Regions from separate parts of the Streptomyces sp. NPDC091972 genome, predicted to be linked through region 2. Evidence: riboswitches for the same ligand, from Rfam matches in the RefSeq annotation. Region 2 holds a riboswitch; each other region holds the start of a gene.
The links. A riboswitch is a leader RNA that binds a small molecule or an ion and turns the genes downstream of it on or off. The one in region 2 is predicted to bind S-adenosylmethionine.
Positions count from the first base shown of each region.

Region 1: another riboswitch for S-adenosylmethionine. It lies ahead of thrC (threonine synthase); the one in region 2 lies ahead of ACIQJT_RS04390 (amino acid ABC transporter permease).
Region 3: another riboswitch for S-adenosylmethionine. It lies ahead of ACIQJT_RS14585 (aminotransferase class V-fold PLP-dependent enzyme); the one in region 2 lies ahead of ACIQJT_RS04390 (amino acid ABC transporter permease).

Region 1 covers NZ_JBIVSV010000010.1:215,600-221,314, reverse strand. Annotated here, with positions in the region: gene ACIQJT_RS28065 (trehalose-6-phosphate synthase) at 1-820, opposite strand, end outside; gene ACIQJT_RS28060 (glucosyl-3-phosphoglycerate synthase) at 931-1,875, opposite strand; SAM riboswitch class I at 2,024-2,182, shown strand; gene thrC (threonine synthase) at 2,200-3,480, shown strand; gene ACIQJT_RS28050 (MoaD/ThiS family protein) at 3,595-3,870, shown strand; gene ACIQJT_RS28045 (cold-shock protein) at 4,314-4,520, shown strand; gene groL (chaperonin GroEL) at 5,119-5,715, shown strand, end outside.
Region 2 covers NZ_JBIVSV010000001.1:930,309-936,023, forward strand. Annotated here, with positions in the region: gene ACIQJT_RS04380 (sulfite oxidase) at 1-1,034, shown strand, start outside; partial or broken gene ACIQJT_RS04385 (hypothetical protein) at 1,069-1,498, shown strand; SAM riboswitch class IV at 1,463-1,568, shown strand; partial or broken gene ACIQJT_RS04390 (amino acid ABC transporter permease) at 1,869-2,120, shown strand; gene ACIQJT_RS04395 (LLM class flavin-dependent oxidoreductase) at 2,222-3,313, shown strand; gene ACIQJT_RS04400 (LLM class flavin-dependent oxidoreductase) at 3,306-4,448, shown strand; gene ACIQJT_RS04405 (class I SAM-dependent methyltransferase) at 4,640-5,449, shown strand; gene ACIQJT_RS04410 (VOC family protein) at 5,455-5,715, opposite strand, start outside.
Region 3 covers NZ_JBIVSV010000004.1:442,546-448,260, reverse strand. Annotated here, with positions in the region: gene ACIQJT_RS14600 (Rieske 2Fe-2S domain-containing protein) at 1-361, shown strand, start outside; gene ACIQJT_RS14595 (cytochrome bc complex cytochrome b subunit) at 358-1,995, shown strand; gene trpD (anthranilate phosphoribosyltransferase) at 2,201-3,265, shown strand; SAM riboswitch class IV at 3,342-3,458, shown strand; gene ACIQJT_RS14585 (aminotransferase class V-fold PLP-dependent enzyme) at 3,580-4,941, shown strand; gene ACIQJT_RS14580 (PQQ-binding-like beta-propeller repeat protein) at 5,009-5,715, shown strand, end outside.

The DNA of each region.
Region 1 (5,715 bases), on a different contig from region 2:
TCCGGTCCACCCGCACGATGGTCTTCCGGCCCGCGCCGATCTCCTCGCGCAGGCCGACGATCCGCTCCTCGACGTCGGCCTCGTGGGAGCGGGCGCGCAGGAAGTCCGCGTCCGCGCCCAGCCCGTGCACCCCGATCCGGGTCTCGCCCAGCCCTCCCGCGAACTCCGCGGCGCAGGCCGTGAAGGCGTCCGCCCAGCGGCGGGTGAGGAAGCCGAGCCGGTCGGCGCCCAGCATGCCCCGCAGGACCTGGACCGCGATGTCGTCGGGGAGCATCCGGAAGTACTCCACCGGCGCCCACGGTGTGTGCGAGAAGTGGGCGATGCGCAGGTCGGGGCGGAGCTCGCGGAGCATCCCGGGCACCAGGCACAGGTGGTAGTCCTGCACCAGGACCGCCGCCCCCTCGGCCGCCTCCTCGGCGAGCGCCTCGGCGAAGGCACGGTTGTACGTCTCGTACGAGGCCCACTGGCGCCGGAACTCCGCGTCGAAGGACGGTTCCAGCGGGGTCTGGTAGAGCAGGTGGTGGACGAACCAGAGGACCGAGTTGGCGATGCCGTTGTACGCGTCCGCGTGCACGTCGGCCGGGATCGCGAGCATGCGGACGCCGTCCTCGCCGACCCCCTGCCGTACCGCCTCGCGGTCGCCGTCGGACAGCGCCGAGCACACCCACAGCGCGTCGGCCTCCGGCCCGATCGCCGACAGGCCCGAGACGAGGCCGCCGCCGCCGCGCTTCGCGTTGAGCTCGCCGTTTTCCTGGACCTCGTAGGAGACCGGGCCGCGGTTGGACGCGACCAGTACATGGGCGTTGTGCGATGAAGCCATGCCTCGAAACCTAGCCCGGTGTCCAACCGCTCAAACGTTCCCGTGGTGCATGTCGGCCGCGGGCCGTGGGGGCCGGGTGCGCAGTTCCCCGCGTCCCTGGAGGGGCGCTCCTAGGCGGCCCTTCTCTTCCTGTACTCCGCGATCTCCGTCATCGGCGGCCGCTCCTCCGTGTCCACCGAGTACGTCCGCGGCTCGAAGCCGTCCCGGCCCCGCTCGAACTGGGTGAGGGCGGGCCGGATCAGGTGGCCGCGGGCCAGCCGGAGCTGGGCGGTGCGGTAGATCGCGGCGGCCATCCGGCCCAGGGCCTGCCCGTCCTGGTGGCGGTGCTTGCGCACCCCGATGTCGACCTGGGCCAGCGCGTCCAGGCCCACCAGGTGCAGGGCGTCGACCAGCATGCCCAGCTCGACGCCGTAGCCGACGGGGAACGGCAACTGCTCCAGCAGCGAGCGCCGGGCCGCGTACTCACCGCCCAGCGGCTGCACGAAACCGGCGAGCTGCGGCCAGTGCATGTTCAGCAGCGGGCGCGCCATCAGCTCGGTGACCCGGCCGCCCTGCCCGGCGGCACCGCCCAGGGGACGGTCGTACATGCCCTTGACCAGGTCGACGCCGGGGTCGGTGAGCAGCGGGCCGACGATCCCGGAGACGAAGTCCGAGGAGAACTCCTTCAGGTCGGCGTCTATGAAGCAGACGATGTCCCCGCTCGTGACGAGCAGGGACCGCCACAGGACCTCACCCTTGCCGGGCAGGGCCGGGATGCGCGGGAGGATGTCGTCGCGGTGGACGACCCGCGCGCCGGCGGCGGCGGCGACCTCGGAGGTGCGGTCGGTCGATCCCGAGTCCACGACGACGATCTCGTCGACGAGCGGGACCTGCTGCATGAGGTCATGACGGATGACGGCGACGATGTCACCGACCGTCGCCTCCTCGTTGAGGGCCGGCAGGACGACACTGACCGTCCGGCCCGTGGCCCGCTTCGCCGCCATGATCCGGTGGAGCGGGCGATCGGTCACGGACCAGGAACGGGTCGCCAGCCAGCGCTCGACTTCGTTCAGCACAGTGCGCGGCTCCTCTGCGTGAGATCTGCGTGTGATCCATCTCGCCGTTCGGACGACTATCTCAACTGTCCTGGTCGTCGGTTACAGTCTTGAACAACGCGGGTGACCATCGCATGTCCTGGGTGGCCCGCCGTTCACAACTTCACACCGCTCATCCAGAGGGGCAGAGGGATACGGCCCGATGAAGCCCCGGCAACCCTCCAGTCGGCTCTCGTAGCGATCACCGACGATCGTCTCCGCGAGGCTCCCGGCTCGGGAAGGTGCCAAATCCGTCTCACGGCGAAGTGCGTCGTGAGGAAGATGAGGAGAAAGGGCCTCGCCTCCATGGCTGCGCAGACTGTTGCAAGCACCACGAACTCCGTCGACCTGGGTCCCGCCGCGGCGCTGAGCTGCCGCGAATGCGGCCACCGCGTCCCGCTCGGCCCGGTCTTCGCCTGTGAGGAGTGTTTCGGCCCGCTCGAGATCGCGTACGACTTCTCGGCCTACGAGACCGAGGAGCTCCGCAAGCGGATCGAGTCGGGACCCGCGAACATCTGGCGCTACGCCCCGCTGCTGCCCGTCCCCGCGGACGTGGCGGACAAGCCCAACATCAACCCCGGCTGGACCAAGCTCGTCAAGGCGGACAACCTCGCCCGCGAGCTCGGCGTGACCGGCGGCCTGTACGTCAAGGACGACTCCGGCAACCCGACGCACTCCTTCAAGGACCGCGTCGTCGCGCAGGCCCTGGAGGCGGCCCGCGCCTTCGGCTTCACCACGCTCTCCTGCTCCTCCACCGGCAACCTGGCCGGCGCGGTCGGTGCCGCCGCGGCCCGGGCCGGGTTCCGCTCCTGCGTGTTCATCCCGCACGACCTGGAGCAGGGCAAGGTCGTCATGGCCGCGATCTACGGCGGCGAGCTCGTCGGCATCGAGGGCAACTACGACGACGTGAACCGCTTCTGCTCCGAGCTGATCGGCGACCCGGCCGGCGAGGGCTGGGGCTTCGTCAACGTCAACCTGCGGCCGTACTACGCGGAGGGCTCCAAGACCCTGGCGTACGAGATCTGCGAGCAGCTCGGCTGGCGGCTCCCCGACCAGCTCGTGGTCCCGATCGCCTCCGGCTCGCAGCTCACGAAGATCGACAAGGGCCTTCAGGAGCTCATCAGGCTGGGGCTCGTCGAGGACAGGCCGTACAAGATCTTCGGGGCGCAGGCGGAGGGGTGCAGCCCGGTTTCCGTCGCCTACAAGGCGGGGCACGACGTGGTGCGGCCCCAGAAGCCGGACACCATCGCCAAGTCCCTCGCCATCGGCAACCCTGCGGACGGCCCGTACGTGCTGGACATCGCGCGGCGCACCGGCGGCGCGGTGGAGGACGTCGACGACGAGCAGATCGTGGACGCGATCAAGCTGCTGGCGCGGACCGAGGGCATCTTCGCGGAGACTGCGGGCGGGGTGACCGTGGGGGTGACGAAGAAGCTGATCGAGAGCGGGGTGCTGGATCCCTCGCTGACGACCGTCGTACTGAACACCGGGGACGGTCTGAAGACGCTGGACGCGGTGGCGGGTACGGGTCTGACGGCGACGATCCGGCCCAACCTGGATTCGTTCCGCGAGGCTGGTCTCGCGTAAGAGGTCGTTGTCCGTCTGCGGGCCGGTGGGGGCCGGTCGCGCCCACGCGGCGGCAGCCGCGAATCGACACCGCCCCGCGCCCCTGAAGCCCCAACCCGACCGGAGGTCCTGAACATGAGCGTTTCCGTCCGAATCCCCACCATCCTGCGCACCTACACCGGCGGACAGGCCGAGGTGCAGGCCGAGGGTGGGACCCTCGCCGAGGTCATCGCAGATCTGGAGAAGAACCACACCGGTATCGCCGCGCGCGTTCTCGACGACCAGGGCAAGCTGCGGCGGTTCGTGAACGTGTACGTGAACGACGACGACGTGCGGTTCGAGCAGGGACTGGAGACGGCGACGCCCGACGGGGCCGGCGTCTCCATCATCCCGGCGGTCGCCGGCGGGTGACCGTATGACTGGTCATTACCTTCGGTAACAGAAATTACCGAGTGTTCATCCGATTGCCCCCTCCGCGAGAGAAGCGGAGGGGGCAATTCTCTATGGTTGAGCGCGGTACAGTTGGGGAAGCTGCTGCTTCCTTCATGCCGGGCGCATATGAGTTCCGACTTCGGATGCGACGAGAAGTAGCCAAAGTGTGTGGGTTCTTTGTGTCTTATGCTCCTTTTATGGGGCCCGACTTGCCCCGAATTCGGGTGAATTCTCACTACATTCCGGACCCCTTCCGTCCAGAATTCTCGTCCGATTGACCTGTTGCAGACGGCAGTTGGACAGATACATTCAGCCGCGGTCGACGCGTTCCGGCGCACGCCCCCAACCATGTGGGGGGTGAGGTCTGACCCGGATCCACGAAGTGTGGATCCGTGCAAGGGCCAGTAATAGGGGAGTTAGGCATGGCTCAGGGCACCGTCAAGTGGTTCAACGCGGAGAAGGGGTACGGCTTCATCGCGGTCGACGGTGGTGCGGATGTTTTCGTCCACTACAGCGCGATTCAGATGGACGGCTACCGCACCCTTGAAGAGGGCCAGCGGGTCGAGTTCGAGATCTCGCAGGGTCAGAAGGGGCCGCAGGCGGACATGGTCCGTCTCGCGACTGGCTGAAGCACGCGCCGGGTAACAACAGCGTCGTTCTTCGTTCTTCACCGAAGGGCTCGTACCCCATGGGGAGTCATGGGTACGGGCCCTTCGGCATGTACCTCCGGTGGTTGAACGGGGTCCTGTGCGGGCGCGGGTGGGGTTTCGGGTGCGGGTTCGGTGGGGGCGGGCGTTTCTGCGCAGTTCCCCGCGCCCCTGGATGCCTGCGGCGGCCCCTGATCGTCCGTGGCGCCGGGCCACTGCAACCTGCCCAGGGGCGCGGGGAACTGCGCGCTCAGCTCCCACCGGCCGGTAGCCGCCCGACTGCCGAACCCATCGCCTCCGGGGCGCGCGATCCAGGGTGCCGGGAAGGGCGCGGGCCGGCCCTCACCGGCCCGAGCCCGCGCAGCGAACCCACCCCGGTCTTCGGCAGGCGCTTGCACTCGACCATGCCGAGTGCTAATCATTGGCGTTAGCACTCTGAAGGTGAGAGTGACAAAGATGGACCGGGTCGGTGAGGCCCGCAGGCCATGTGGGGCAAGGATCCACAGGCCGGCGAGCCGTCCGTCGCGGGCGCGGGCGCGGTCCGAAGGAATCACCCCCAGTCCTGGAGGGACCACTTCACATGGCCAAGATCATCGCGTTCGACGAGGAGGCGCGGCGCGGCCTCGAGCGCGGCATGAACCAGCTCGCGGACGCCGTGAAGGTGACGCTCGGCCCCAAGGGCCGCAACGTCGTCCTCGAGAAGAAGTGGGGCGCCCCCACGATCACCAACGATGGTGTCTCCATCGCCAAGGAGATCGAACTCGAGGACCCGTACGAGAAGATCGGCGCCGAGCTGGTCAAGGAAGTCGCCAAGAAGACGGACGACGTCGCCGGTGACGGTACGACCACCGCGACCGTGCTCGCCCAGGCCCTGGTCAAGGAAGGCCTGCGCAACGTAGCCGCCGGCGCCAACCCCATGGCCCTCAAGCGCGGTATCGAGAAGGCCGTCGAGGCCGTCTCCGCCGCCCTGCTCGAGCAGGCCAAGGATGTCGAGACCAAGGAGCAGATCGCCTCCACGGCCTCCATCTCCGCCGCCGACACCCAGATCGGCGAGCTCATCGCCGAGGCGATGGACAAGGTCGGCAAGGAAGGCGTCATCACCGTCGAGGAGTCCCAGACCTTCGGTCTGGAGCTGGAGCTCACCGAGGGTATGCGCTTCGACAAGGGCTACATCTCG
Region 2 (5,715 bases):
AGACCCGCTGGGAGGCGCTGCGTGGAACCGGCCACCACACCCCCAACGCCCTGTTCTTCGTCCGCAACCACACCGCGACACCCGTCCTGGACGCCGCCGACTGGCGGCTGAGACTGTGGGGTGACGGGCTGCGCGGCACACCCACCGAGGACAGACCGGTGGAGTTCGGGTACGACGATCTGCGCGCCCTGCCCGCCGTCACCCGGACCGCCTTCGTCGAGTGCGCCGGAAACGGCCGCAGCTACTACGCGACCCAGCAGGGCGAGACGGTCGCAGGCACCGCGTGGACGCTGGGCGCGGTCGGCGTCGCGCGCTGGCGCGGCGTGCGCCTGGCCGACGTGCTGCGCAGGGCCGGGCTGTCCCCGTACGCGGTGGACGTGCAGCCCCGTGGCCTCGACGCCGAGTACGTCAGCGGTGGCGAGAGCCTGGGCCGGGTGCGTCGACCATTGCCGCTGGCCAAGGCGCTGGACGACGTGCTGCTCGCGTACGAGATGAACGGTGAGCCGCTTCCGTACGACCACGGGTACCCGGTGCGGGTGCTCGTGCCCTCGTGGGTGGGGATCGCCTCGATCAAATGGGTCGGTGACATCGAGGTGTCGGCGCAGCCGCTGTACTCGCCGTGGAACACCACCTTCTATCGGCTGTTCGGCCCCGCCTACCCGCAGGAGGGCAGTACGCCGCTCACCCGGCAGACGATCAAGAGCGCCTTCGAGCTGGCGAGCGGCGCGACGTTCCCGGCGGGGGAGAGTCAGGTGCTGCACGGTCGGTCCTGGTCGGGTGCGGGCGCCGTCGTGCGGGTCGACGTCAGCACCGACGGTGGGACGACATGGCGGCGGGCCCGACTGCACGACCGACCGCGTTCCGGCACCTGGACGCGCTGGTCCGTCCCCTGGACACCTGGTACGCCCGGCCCGACACATCTGCTGGCACGCGCCACGGACACGGCGGGCCGCACCCAGCCGGACACCGCAACGTTCAACACGCAGGGCTATCTGTTCAACGCGGTGGTGCGCCACCCTGTGACGGTGCTCTGACGCCGGCATGCCTTCCCAGGACGACGACGATCTTCTGGCGACCATCAAGACCGAGCACTGGTCCGGGCGGATCGTCAGCACCCACGCCCCGGACATCATGCGCGACATCGAGGCGGTCGAGCGGATGTGGGCGCAGGGCATCGAGGAGGCCGCGCAGCACGCCGGATCGGCCGGTGGCGAGCCGGTGGCACGTGACACGGCACTTGGTCCTGTGGTCCTACGCCCGTCGGCTCGCCGCCCGTCCCGCCTTCGGCGGCCACCTCGACCCAGACGGCATCGAGTGCCGTCACCACGCCCGCTGCCAGGGCCTGGAGGCGGCCGGAGCGGCCGTGCGGATACTGGACTGGGCGGCCCACACGTTAGCCGTTCCACCTGGTGGACCAGCGTTGACATGCGTTCGGACAATTGTCTTAACTACGGCCCAGAACGGTCATGATTGTCTGCGACAAGCCCTGGCTTGCTGACCGGCAACCCTCGCTCCGTGGTGGGGTGCCCCGTAAACGCGAGGCCCAACGGGCCGGAACAGTGATGGTGACGCCATGTACGCAGCTCCCAGGACGGCCACGCGCCGCCCCCAGGGCTGCGTACCGTCGTACGCGAACCTGTTCGTCGCCGATCATGCCGTCGATCTGCTCCGCGTGAACAGCGCACTGTGTAGCGCACCGGGCTGTGCCCGCTGTCGGGGCTGACACTTCCCCGCAGCCCAGTACTCCCTGACGAACACCGCCCGTGCGGTGTGCCGTTGTCCTCCCTGCTCCCCGGTACCTCGTCGTCGTGTGCGTCCCTTCATGTCGCCGCGCTTCCGGGGATGTACCCACCCAGCCGGAGCCCACCATGAGTGAACCCCCTGGCGACACCGTCACCCTCCCCGAGACGCCGACCGCCGACCAACCAACGAAAGCCCTCACTGCCCAGCGAGTTGTGCCGCAGCGGAGCCCCGGACGCTGGATCGCCACCGCGGTAGTGCTGGTCCTGGTCACCCAGTTCGTGCACGGACTGGTCTCCAAGCCCTTCTCCAGCGCGGTGTTGGGCCTGATCGGCGGCTTCGTGCTCGCCCTGGCCCTGCTGTCGAAGAGCCCCGTGCTGGAGGGACAGGGTGTCTTCCGCACCGACTACGAGGGCCCGACGCTCCGCGACCACCTCGGCCTCGCCCACCCGGACAAGGCGTCCGACGAAGGGGCGGCGTCGTGAAGTTCCTCGCGATCACCCTTATCGTGCACCGCCCGGACCCGGTCACCGGGGTGCGGAAGTCCACACATGGCAGGTTCCGCGAGGTCCTCGACAACGCCCTGCTCGCCGAGGAGCTGGGCTTCGACGGCTTCGGCGTAGGGGAGCGGCACGAGCGGCCGTTCATCTCCTCGTCCCCGACCGTCGTACTGAGCCATGTGGCGGCCCTGACCAAGCGGATCCGCCTGTTCACGGCCGTGACCACGCTCAGCCTGCTGGACCCGGTCCGCGCGTACGAGGACTACGCCACCCTCGACCATCTCTCGGGCGGCCGCCTCGACCTGATCATCGGCAAGGGCAACGGCGCCGCCCAACGCGACCTGTTCAACGTCACGCCCGAGGACCAGTGGGACCGCAACGCCGAGAGCTACGAGGTCTTCCGGAAGATCTGGCGCCAGGACAAGGTCACCGCCGACACCCGCTTCCGTCCTCCGTTGACCGACGCCGAGGTGTGGCCGCGGCCGTACCAACAGCCGGTCCGGGTCTGGCACGGCAGCGCCACCAGCAAGGAGTCGGTCGAACTCGCCGCCCGCTACGGCGACCCGCTGTTCTCCGCCAACGTCACCAACCCCATAGAGCCGTACGCCGAGTTGATCCGCCACTACCGCGAGCGCTGGGAGTTCTACGGCCACGACCCGGCGCAGATCGCCGTCGGCGCCGGCACCGCGGGCATCCATGTCGCCCCCACCTCGCAGGAGGCGCTCGCCGCGTACCGGCCGATCTTCGAGGCCAACCTGGCCTTCTTCAAGAAGGCCGGCCTGCCGGTGGTCTTCGAGACCCTGGAGGACTTCGTCGAGCGCAGCTCGGCGCTGATCGGCAGCCCCCAACAGGTCGTCGACAAGGTGCACCGCTACCACGAGCAGTTCGGCCACACGGTCGTCCACCTGCACGCCGACGCGGGTGGGCTGCCCGAGTCCCGGCACCGCGCCTCCCTCGAGCTGTTCCAGTCCAAGGTCGCCCCCGTGCTGCGCCGCGAGATCCCCGATCCGCCGTTCGCCTGGGGCCCCGTGCTTCCGGCATCACCGATCACCCAGGAGTCCGTCCGTGTCTGACATCTCCCTCGGCGTCCTCGACCTGGTCCCGGTCTCCTCCGGATCGACGGCAGCCGACGCCCTGCGCAACTCCATCGACCTCGCGCAGCAGGCCGAACGCCTCGGATATGCCCGCTACTGGTTCGCTGAGCATCACCTCAATCCCGGCGTGGCCGGAACCTCCCCCGCCGTCGTCCTGGCGCTGACCGCATCCGCCACCTCCACCATCCGGCTCGGCTCCGGGGCCGTGCAGCTCGGGCACCGCACAGCGCTGTCCACGGTGGAGGAGTTCGGCCTGCTCGACGCACTGCACCCGGGCCGCTTCGATCTGGGCCTGGGCCGCTCGGGCGGCCGCCCGCCGGGGCAGCCGGCCGCACCGTTGCCGACGGCGACCCCCGTCGTCGACGGCCGCACCCCGAACGGCCTGCTGATCCCACCCCGCTTCTCCTTCGAGCATCTGCTCGGCTCACCCCGCATCGCGCTGCAGCGCAGGCTGCTCCTGCTGCCGGGCGCCGAGTCACAGGACTACGCCGAGCAGATCGACGACATCCTCGCCCTGCTGGCCGGCACCTACCGCTCCGCGGAGGGCGTCGAAGCGCACGTCGTGCCAGGGGAGGGCGCCGACGTGGAGGTGTGGATCCTGGGCAGCAGCGGGGGTCAGAGCGCCGAGGTGGCGGGCGGCAATGGTCTGCGGTTCGCGGCCAACTATCACGTCAGCCCGGCCACGGTCCTGGAGGCGGTGGAGGGCTACCGGTCCTTCTTCCAGCCCTCCGAGTTCCTCGAAAAGCCGTACGTCAGCGTCTCGGCGGACGTCGTCGTCGCCGAGGACGACGCAACGGCCCGGGAACTCGCCACCGGCTACGGCCCGTGGGTGCGCAGCATCCGTACCGCCGAGGGCGCCATCGAGTTCCCGACGCCGGAGGAAGCGCGTGCCCACGCATGGACCGACGAGGACCGGGCCCTGGTCCAGGACCGCCTCGACACTCAGTTCGTAGGCTCGCCGGGCCGGGTCGCCGACCAACTGGAACAACTGCAGGAGGCCACGGGCGCGGACGAGCTGCTCATCACGACGATCACCCACGACCACACGGACCGGGTCCGTTCGTACGAACTGCTCGCGGAGGAATGGCGCCGACGGGGGCACTCCTTCCAGTAGTGAAGGCCCGCGCCGCCGACGTAGCCCTGGAGTGCGACAACGTTCTCCCAGAAAAGAGGACGCGGATCCCTCGACACCGTCGCCGACCTCCAGGGTTGCATCGGCTGACCGTGCGCGTTGGATCAGCGGGGCGGCGAAGGCGCTCGGGATCAGCCAGGAACCGAACCGACGCGGCGCGCGTCTCCCGCACCATGATCTCCAACGAGCATCCAGAGCACGTGAGATCCGCCGGGCTCGACTCGCCGGCCGCGGTGACCGGGCATCCGTCGAAGGTCAACGACTACGACAGCTTCGCCGAGGCCTACACGGCCGAGAACGAAACCAACCTGATCAACGCACACTACGAACGGCCCGCGATGCTGGACCTCGCCGGAGACGTGGCCGGGCGGCGCGTCCTGGACGCCGGCTGCGGGTCTGGGCCGCTGTTCGAGGCGTTGCGCGAGCGTGGTGCCGTCGTGAGCGGTTTCGACACGAGTGCCGGGATGGTGGAGCTGGCCCGGCGGAGGCTCGGCGAGGGCGCTGACCTGCAAGTGGCGGACCTGGGCGGTCCGCTCCCTTACCCGGATGACACGTTCGACGACGTGGTGGCCTCCCTGGTGCTGCACTACCTGGAGGACTGGGGACCGCCGCTGGCCGAGCTGCGACGGGTCCTCAAGCCCGGCGGGCGACTGATCGCCTCTGTCGACCATCCCTTCGCCATCAACCTCATGCACCGCCAGGCCGGCCGCGAGGGCGAGTACAACTACTTCGACACCACCAACTGGACCGAAGAGTGGACCATGGGCGGACGGAGCGCGCTGATGAGTTTCTGGCACAGGCCGCTGCACGCGATGACCGAGGCGTTCACCGGAGCCGGTTTCCGTATCACGGTCATCAGCGAGCCGGAGCCTGATACAGCCGCCCGCGAACTGTTCCCCGAAGCCATCGCGGCCAAGCCCCGCTTCTTGTGCTTCCTGTTCTTCGTTCTGCACGCCGACCAGTACCCGGGCACACCCGGGTAAGGGTGTCAGGCCCCCGGACCGGAACCCGTCCGCACGAACAGGCAGAACGGGTGTCCCACCGGGTCGCGCAAGACTCGTACATCGTCCTGGGGCTGGAAGTCCGCCATGCTCGCTCCCAGGGCGAGAGCGTGATCGACAGCTGATGACAGGTCGTTCACCTCGATGTCCAGATGCATCATCATCTGCTGCCCGGAGTCGCGGGTGGGCCATTGCGGGCGTTGGAAGAGCGGCTCTGTCTGGAAGGACAGCGCGGCCGTGCCGTCGGG
Region 3 (5,715 bases), on a different contig from region 2:
GGAGCACGACGAGGAGTTCCAGACCGAGATCGCCAAGGCCGCCCTGATGATCGTCCGCATCCAGCCGGACAACATCAAGGACAAGCGCGAGCTCGAGTGGTCGCACGAAGGCATCGTCGCGTACTCGAAGATCTGCACCCACGTCGGTTGCCCGATCTCCCTGTACGAGCAGCAGACGCACCACGTGCTCTGCCCCTGCCACCAGTCCACCTTCGACCTCTCCGACGGTGCCCGGGTGATCTTCGGCCCCGCCGGCCACGCCCTGCCGCAGCTGCGCATCGGCGTGAACGACCAGGGCTACCTCGAAGCGCTCGGCGACTTCGAGGAGCCCGTCGGTCCTGCATTCTGGGAGCGCGGATGAGCACTACAGAGACCTCCGAGTCCCGCGCACGCGGGAAGGCACCGGCCGGCGAGCGCGTCGCCGACTGGGCCGACGGCCGGCTCGGGATCTACTCCCTGGCCAAGGCCAACATGCGCAAGATCTTCCCCGACCACTGGTCGTTCATGTTGGGCGAAGTGTGCATGTACAGCTTCATCATCATCATCCTCACGGGTGTGTACCTGACGCTGTTCTTCCACCCGTCGATGAACGAGGTGGAGTACCACGGCAGCTACGTCCCGCTGCAGGGCCAGCTGATGTCCGAGGCGTTCAACTCGACCATGCACATCTCCTTCGATGTGCGCGGTGGTCTGCTGATCCGGCAGATCCACCACTGGGCGGCGCTGATCTTCCTCGCCGGCATGTTCGTGCACATGATGCGCGTGTTCTTCACGGGCGCGTTCCGCAAGCCGCGTGAGGTCAACTGGCTGTTCGGCTTCCTGCTGTTCGTCCTCGGCATGTTCACCGGCTTCACCGGTTACTCGCTCCCGGACGACCTGCTCTCCGGCACCGGTGTCCGCTTCATGGAGGGCGCGATCCTGTCCGTGCCGATCGTCGGCACGTACCTGTCGTTCTTCCTGTTCGGCGGGGAGTTCCCGGGCGGCGACTTCGTGGCCCGCTTCTACTCGATCCACGTCCTGCTGCTGCCGGGCATCATGCTCGGCCTGATGGTGGCGCACCTGATCCTGGTCTTCTACCACAAGCACACGCAGTTCGCGGGCCCCGGCAAGACCAACAACAACGTCGTCGGCATGCCGCTGCTGCCGGTCTACATGGCCAAGGCCGGAGGCTTCTTCTTCCTGGTCTTCGGTGTCATCGCGGTCATCGCGGCGATCGCCTCCATCAACCCGATCTGGGCGATGGGCCCCTACCGTCCCGACCAGGTGTCCACGGGCGCCCAGCCGGACTGGTACATGGGCTTCTCCGAGGGCCTGATCCGTGTCATGCCGGGCTGGGAGATCAACTTCTGGGGTCACACGCTCGTCCTGGGCGTGTTCATCCCGCTGGTCATCTTCCCGCTGGTGCTGGTCGCGATCGCGGTGTACCCGTTCATCGAGTCCTGGGTCACCGGCGACAAGCGCGAGCACCACATCCTGGACCGGCCGCGCAACGCCCCGACCCGGACCGCGTTCGGTGTGGCATGGATGACCTGGTACTTCGTGCTGCTGATCGGTGGTGGAAACGACCTCTTCGCCACGCACTTCCACCTGTCGATCAACGCCATCACCTGGTTCGTGCGGATCGCGTTCTTCGTCGCCCCGGTCATCGCGTTCGTCGTCACCAAGCGGATCTGCCTCGGCCTCCAGCGCCGCGACCGGGAGAAGGTGCTGCACGGCCGCGAGTCCGGCATCATCAAGCGCCTGCCGCACGGTGAGTTCATCGAGGTGCACGAGCCGCTCAGCCAGGAGCAGCTCCACACGCTCACGGCGCACGAGCAGTACAAGCCCGCCGAGATCGGCCCCACGGTCGACGAGAACGGCGTCGAGCGGAAGGTCAAGGGCACCGAGAAGCTGCGCGCCAAGCTGAGCGAGGCGTACTACGGCGAGGAGTCCCAGATCCCCAAGCCGACCGTCGAGGAGTACAAGGAGATCACGAGCGGCCACGGCCACCACTGATCACTGCTTGTCGCTGCGCTCGCCACGCGCGGTAGAAGGGCCCGTCCGACACACTGGACGGGCCCTTTGCCGTGCGGTGGGTTCGGCTTCGGGTGCGGGTTCGGCGGGGGCGGGGGCTCCGTCCGAACACCGGACGGGGCCCTGTGCCGTGCTGCGGGCTGGATAGGGTGTGGAGACGGTTTTCTACGACATCTGGAGCGGCCCCATGAGCGCTGTGACCCCCGCTGGAGGCGACACCGCGGCGGGCCGTTCCTGGCCCGAGGTGCTGAACGCCCTGCTGTACGGCCGGGACCAGAGCGCCGACGCGACGGCGTGGGCGATGGACCGGATCATGCGGGGCGAGGCCACCGACGCGCAGATCGCCGCTTTCGTGGTCGCGCTCAGGGCCAAGGGCGAGACGGTCGAGGAGATCAACGGTCTCGTGCGGGCGATGTACGCGCACGCCAACGTGATCGAGGTCCCCGGGCGGACGGTGGACATCGTCGGCACCGGCGGCGACGGCGCCAAGACCGTCAACATCTCCACCATGTCGGCGATCGTCGTCGCCGGCACCGGCGCCACGGTCGTCAAGCACGGCAACCGGGCCGCCTCCTCCGCGTCCGGCGCCTCGGACGTCCTGGAGAAGCTCGGCGTCAACCTGGAGCTGACCCCGCGGCGGGTGGCCGAGGTGGCCGAGGAGGCAGGGATCACCTTCTGCTTCGCGATCAAGTTCCACCCGGCGCTGCGCCACGCGGGCGCCGCCCGCGGTCAGCTGGGCATCCGCACGGTGTTCAACATCCTCGGTCCGCTGACCAACCCCGCCCGGGTACGGGCCCAGGCGGTCGGGGTCGCGGACCCGCGCATGGCGCCGGTCGTCGCGGGCGTCTTCGCGGAGCGCGGCCACTCCTCGCTCGTCTTCCGCGGCGACGACGGCCTCGACGAGCTGACCACCACGTCGACCTCCCGGGTCTGGGTCGTCCGCGACGGCAAGGTCACCGAGGAGAGCTTCGACCCCCGGGACGTCGGCATCGACCTGGTGCCGGTGGAGGCCCTGCGGGGCGGCGACCCGGCGTACAACGCGGAGGTCGCCCGCCACCTGCTGGACGGCGAGAAGGGCCCGGTCCGGGACGCCGTGCTCCTGAACTCGGCGGCCGCGCTGGTGGCCCTGGACCCGGGGACGGGGACGCTGGCCGAGCAGCTGCGGGCCGGGATGGACAAGGCCGCGGAGGCGATCGACTCGGGCGCGGCGAAGCGGACGCTGGAGCGCTGGGTGGCCGCGAGCAACGCCTGACGGCCACCGAGGTGTCGTCCCGCGATCCGGACACGGGTTGCGGGACGACGATCACCTCACGTACGTTCCGGTACCAGGTCATGAGTGACAGTCATGAGGCCCCGGCCGACTGTCCGGCAACCCTCCGTCCGTGGCGGGGTGCCCCGGGTGAAGACCAGGCCGTAGGCAGCGAGGTCTACGGCAAGCGCGGGCCCCTCTCGACACCAGGGGTCCTGGTCGATCGAGGGAGTCTTCCGTGAGCAAGCGAATGCGATAGGGCCGCCGAGCCCCGCCTCCGCGCACCCATCTCACCTTTACTTTCACGGGAGTTCCCCATGTCCGTCTCCACCGCTGCCGCCGCCCGCACCATTTGTGCCCCGCTGCCCGTTCTGGGGCGTGATGTCACCGTCCCGCTCGTCACCGGCGGCGAGGTCACCTACGCGGCGCTCGACTACGCGGCCAGCGCACCGGCCCTCCAGCGGGTCTGGGACGACGTGGCGGCGTACGCGCCCTACTACGGCAGCGTGCACCGCGGGGCCGGGTACCTCTCCCAGCTCTCGACCGACCTGTTCGAGAACGCCCGCAGGACCGTCGCCGAGTTCCTCGACTGCCGCGAGGACGACGAGCTGATCTTCACCCGGTCGACCACCGACTCGCTCAACCTCCTCGCCGCCGCCCTCCCCGCCGACTGCCAGGTGTTCGTCTTCGAGACCGAGCACCACGCGAGCCTGCTGCCCTGGAAGGACGCCCGGGTCAGCTACCTCGACGCCCCGCGCACCCCGCGGCAGGCCGTCGAGACCCTGGAGAAGGCCCTCGCCGACCGCGACCCCCACGGCCCCGCCCTGGTGTGCGTCACCGGCGCCTCCAACGTCACCGGCGAGCTGTGGCCGGTCCGCGAGCTGGCCGCCGCCGCCCACGCGCACGGTGCCCGGATCGTCCTGGACGCCGCCCAGCTCGCCCCGCACCACCCGGTGAGCGTCCGCGACCTGGACGTCGACTGGGTCGCCTTCTCCGGCCACAAGCTCTACGCGCCCTTCGGCTCCGGCGTCCTGGCCGGCCGCGCCGACTGGCTGCGCGCGGCCGACCCCTACCTCGCGGGCGGCGGCGCCAGCCGCAAGGTCACCCGGCGCGAGGACGGGGGAGTGGACGTGGAGTGGCACGAGAGCGCCGCCCGGCACGAGGCGGGCTCCCCGAACGTCATCGGCGCCTACTCGATCGCCTCGGCCTGCAAGGCGCTGACGGAGGCCGGTTTCGACAGCCTGGTGGCCCGCGAGCGGTATCTGATCGAGAAGGTGAGGGCCGGCCTCGCCGACGTCCCCGAGGTCCGCGTCCTGTCCCTCTTCGGCGACGACGCCCCCCGCGTCGGCGTGCTCTCCTTCGTCGTCGAGGGCTGGAACAGCTCCCACTTCGCCGCCGCCCTCTCCGCCGAGTACGGCATCGGCGTCCGCGACGGCCTCTTCTGCGCCCACCCCCTCGTGCGCACCCTCCTCGGCAGCGACCCGCAGTCCCAGGGCGAGTGCGGCGCCCCCGAGGCCGCGCCCGGCGAGAAGTCGCTCAACGCGATCCGGGTGAGCTTCGGCGCCGGCACCCCGGACGAGCACGTCGAACGGTTCGTGAAGGCGGTGAGGGAACTGGTCGCGGACGGCGCGAAGTGGACGTACCGCACCGAGGACGGCCGCTGCGTCCCGGCCGTCTGAGGGAGCGACGGCCGGCTCGCGTATACGCTCCCCCCAGCAGCCGTACGGAAAGCAGGGGGAGCACGGGGTGCAGGAGCTGCGCGAGCGGGACCCGCGGACCATCGGGCCCTACCAGGTCCTGGGCAGACTCGGCTCCGGCGGCATGGGCGAGGTGTACCTCGCCGAGGCGCGTGGCGGGCTGCGGCTGGCCGTGAAGGTCGTACGGGCCGAGCACGCCGAGGACCGCACCTTCCGGGCCCGGTTCCGGCACGAGGTGCGGGCCGCGCAGACCGTCGGCGGGACCGGCACGTACACCGCGCGGGTCGTGGACGCGGACACCGAGGCCGCGCGGCCGTGGATGGCGACCGAGTTCGTCGCGGGGCCGAACCTGCGGGACGCGGTGCTCGACCGGGGACCGCTGCCCGCGGACGCGGTACGGCTGCTGGCGGCCGCGCTCGCCGAGGCGCTCGCCGCGATCCACGCCAAGGGGCTGGTGCACCGGGACCTCAAGCCCTCCAACATCCTGCTCGCGCCGGACGGCCCCCGGGTCATCGACTTCGGGATCGTCCGGGCCCTGGAGGGCACCGCCCTGACCCGGACCGGCGTGGTCGTCGGATCGGTCGGCTACCTCTCGCCGGAGCAGATCCGCAACGGCGCCCAGGTGGTGCCGGCCAGTGACGTCTTCTCCCTGGGCGCGGTCCTCGCCTACGCCTCCGGCGGGAAGGAGCCCTTCGGCGAGGGGCAGGATTCGGTCGTTCTGCTGCGGATCCTGACCGGGGACGTCGACCTGTCCGC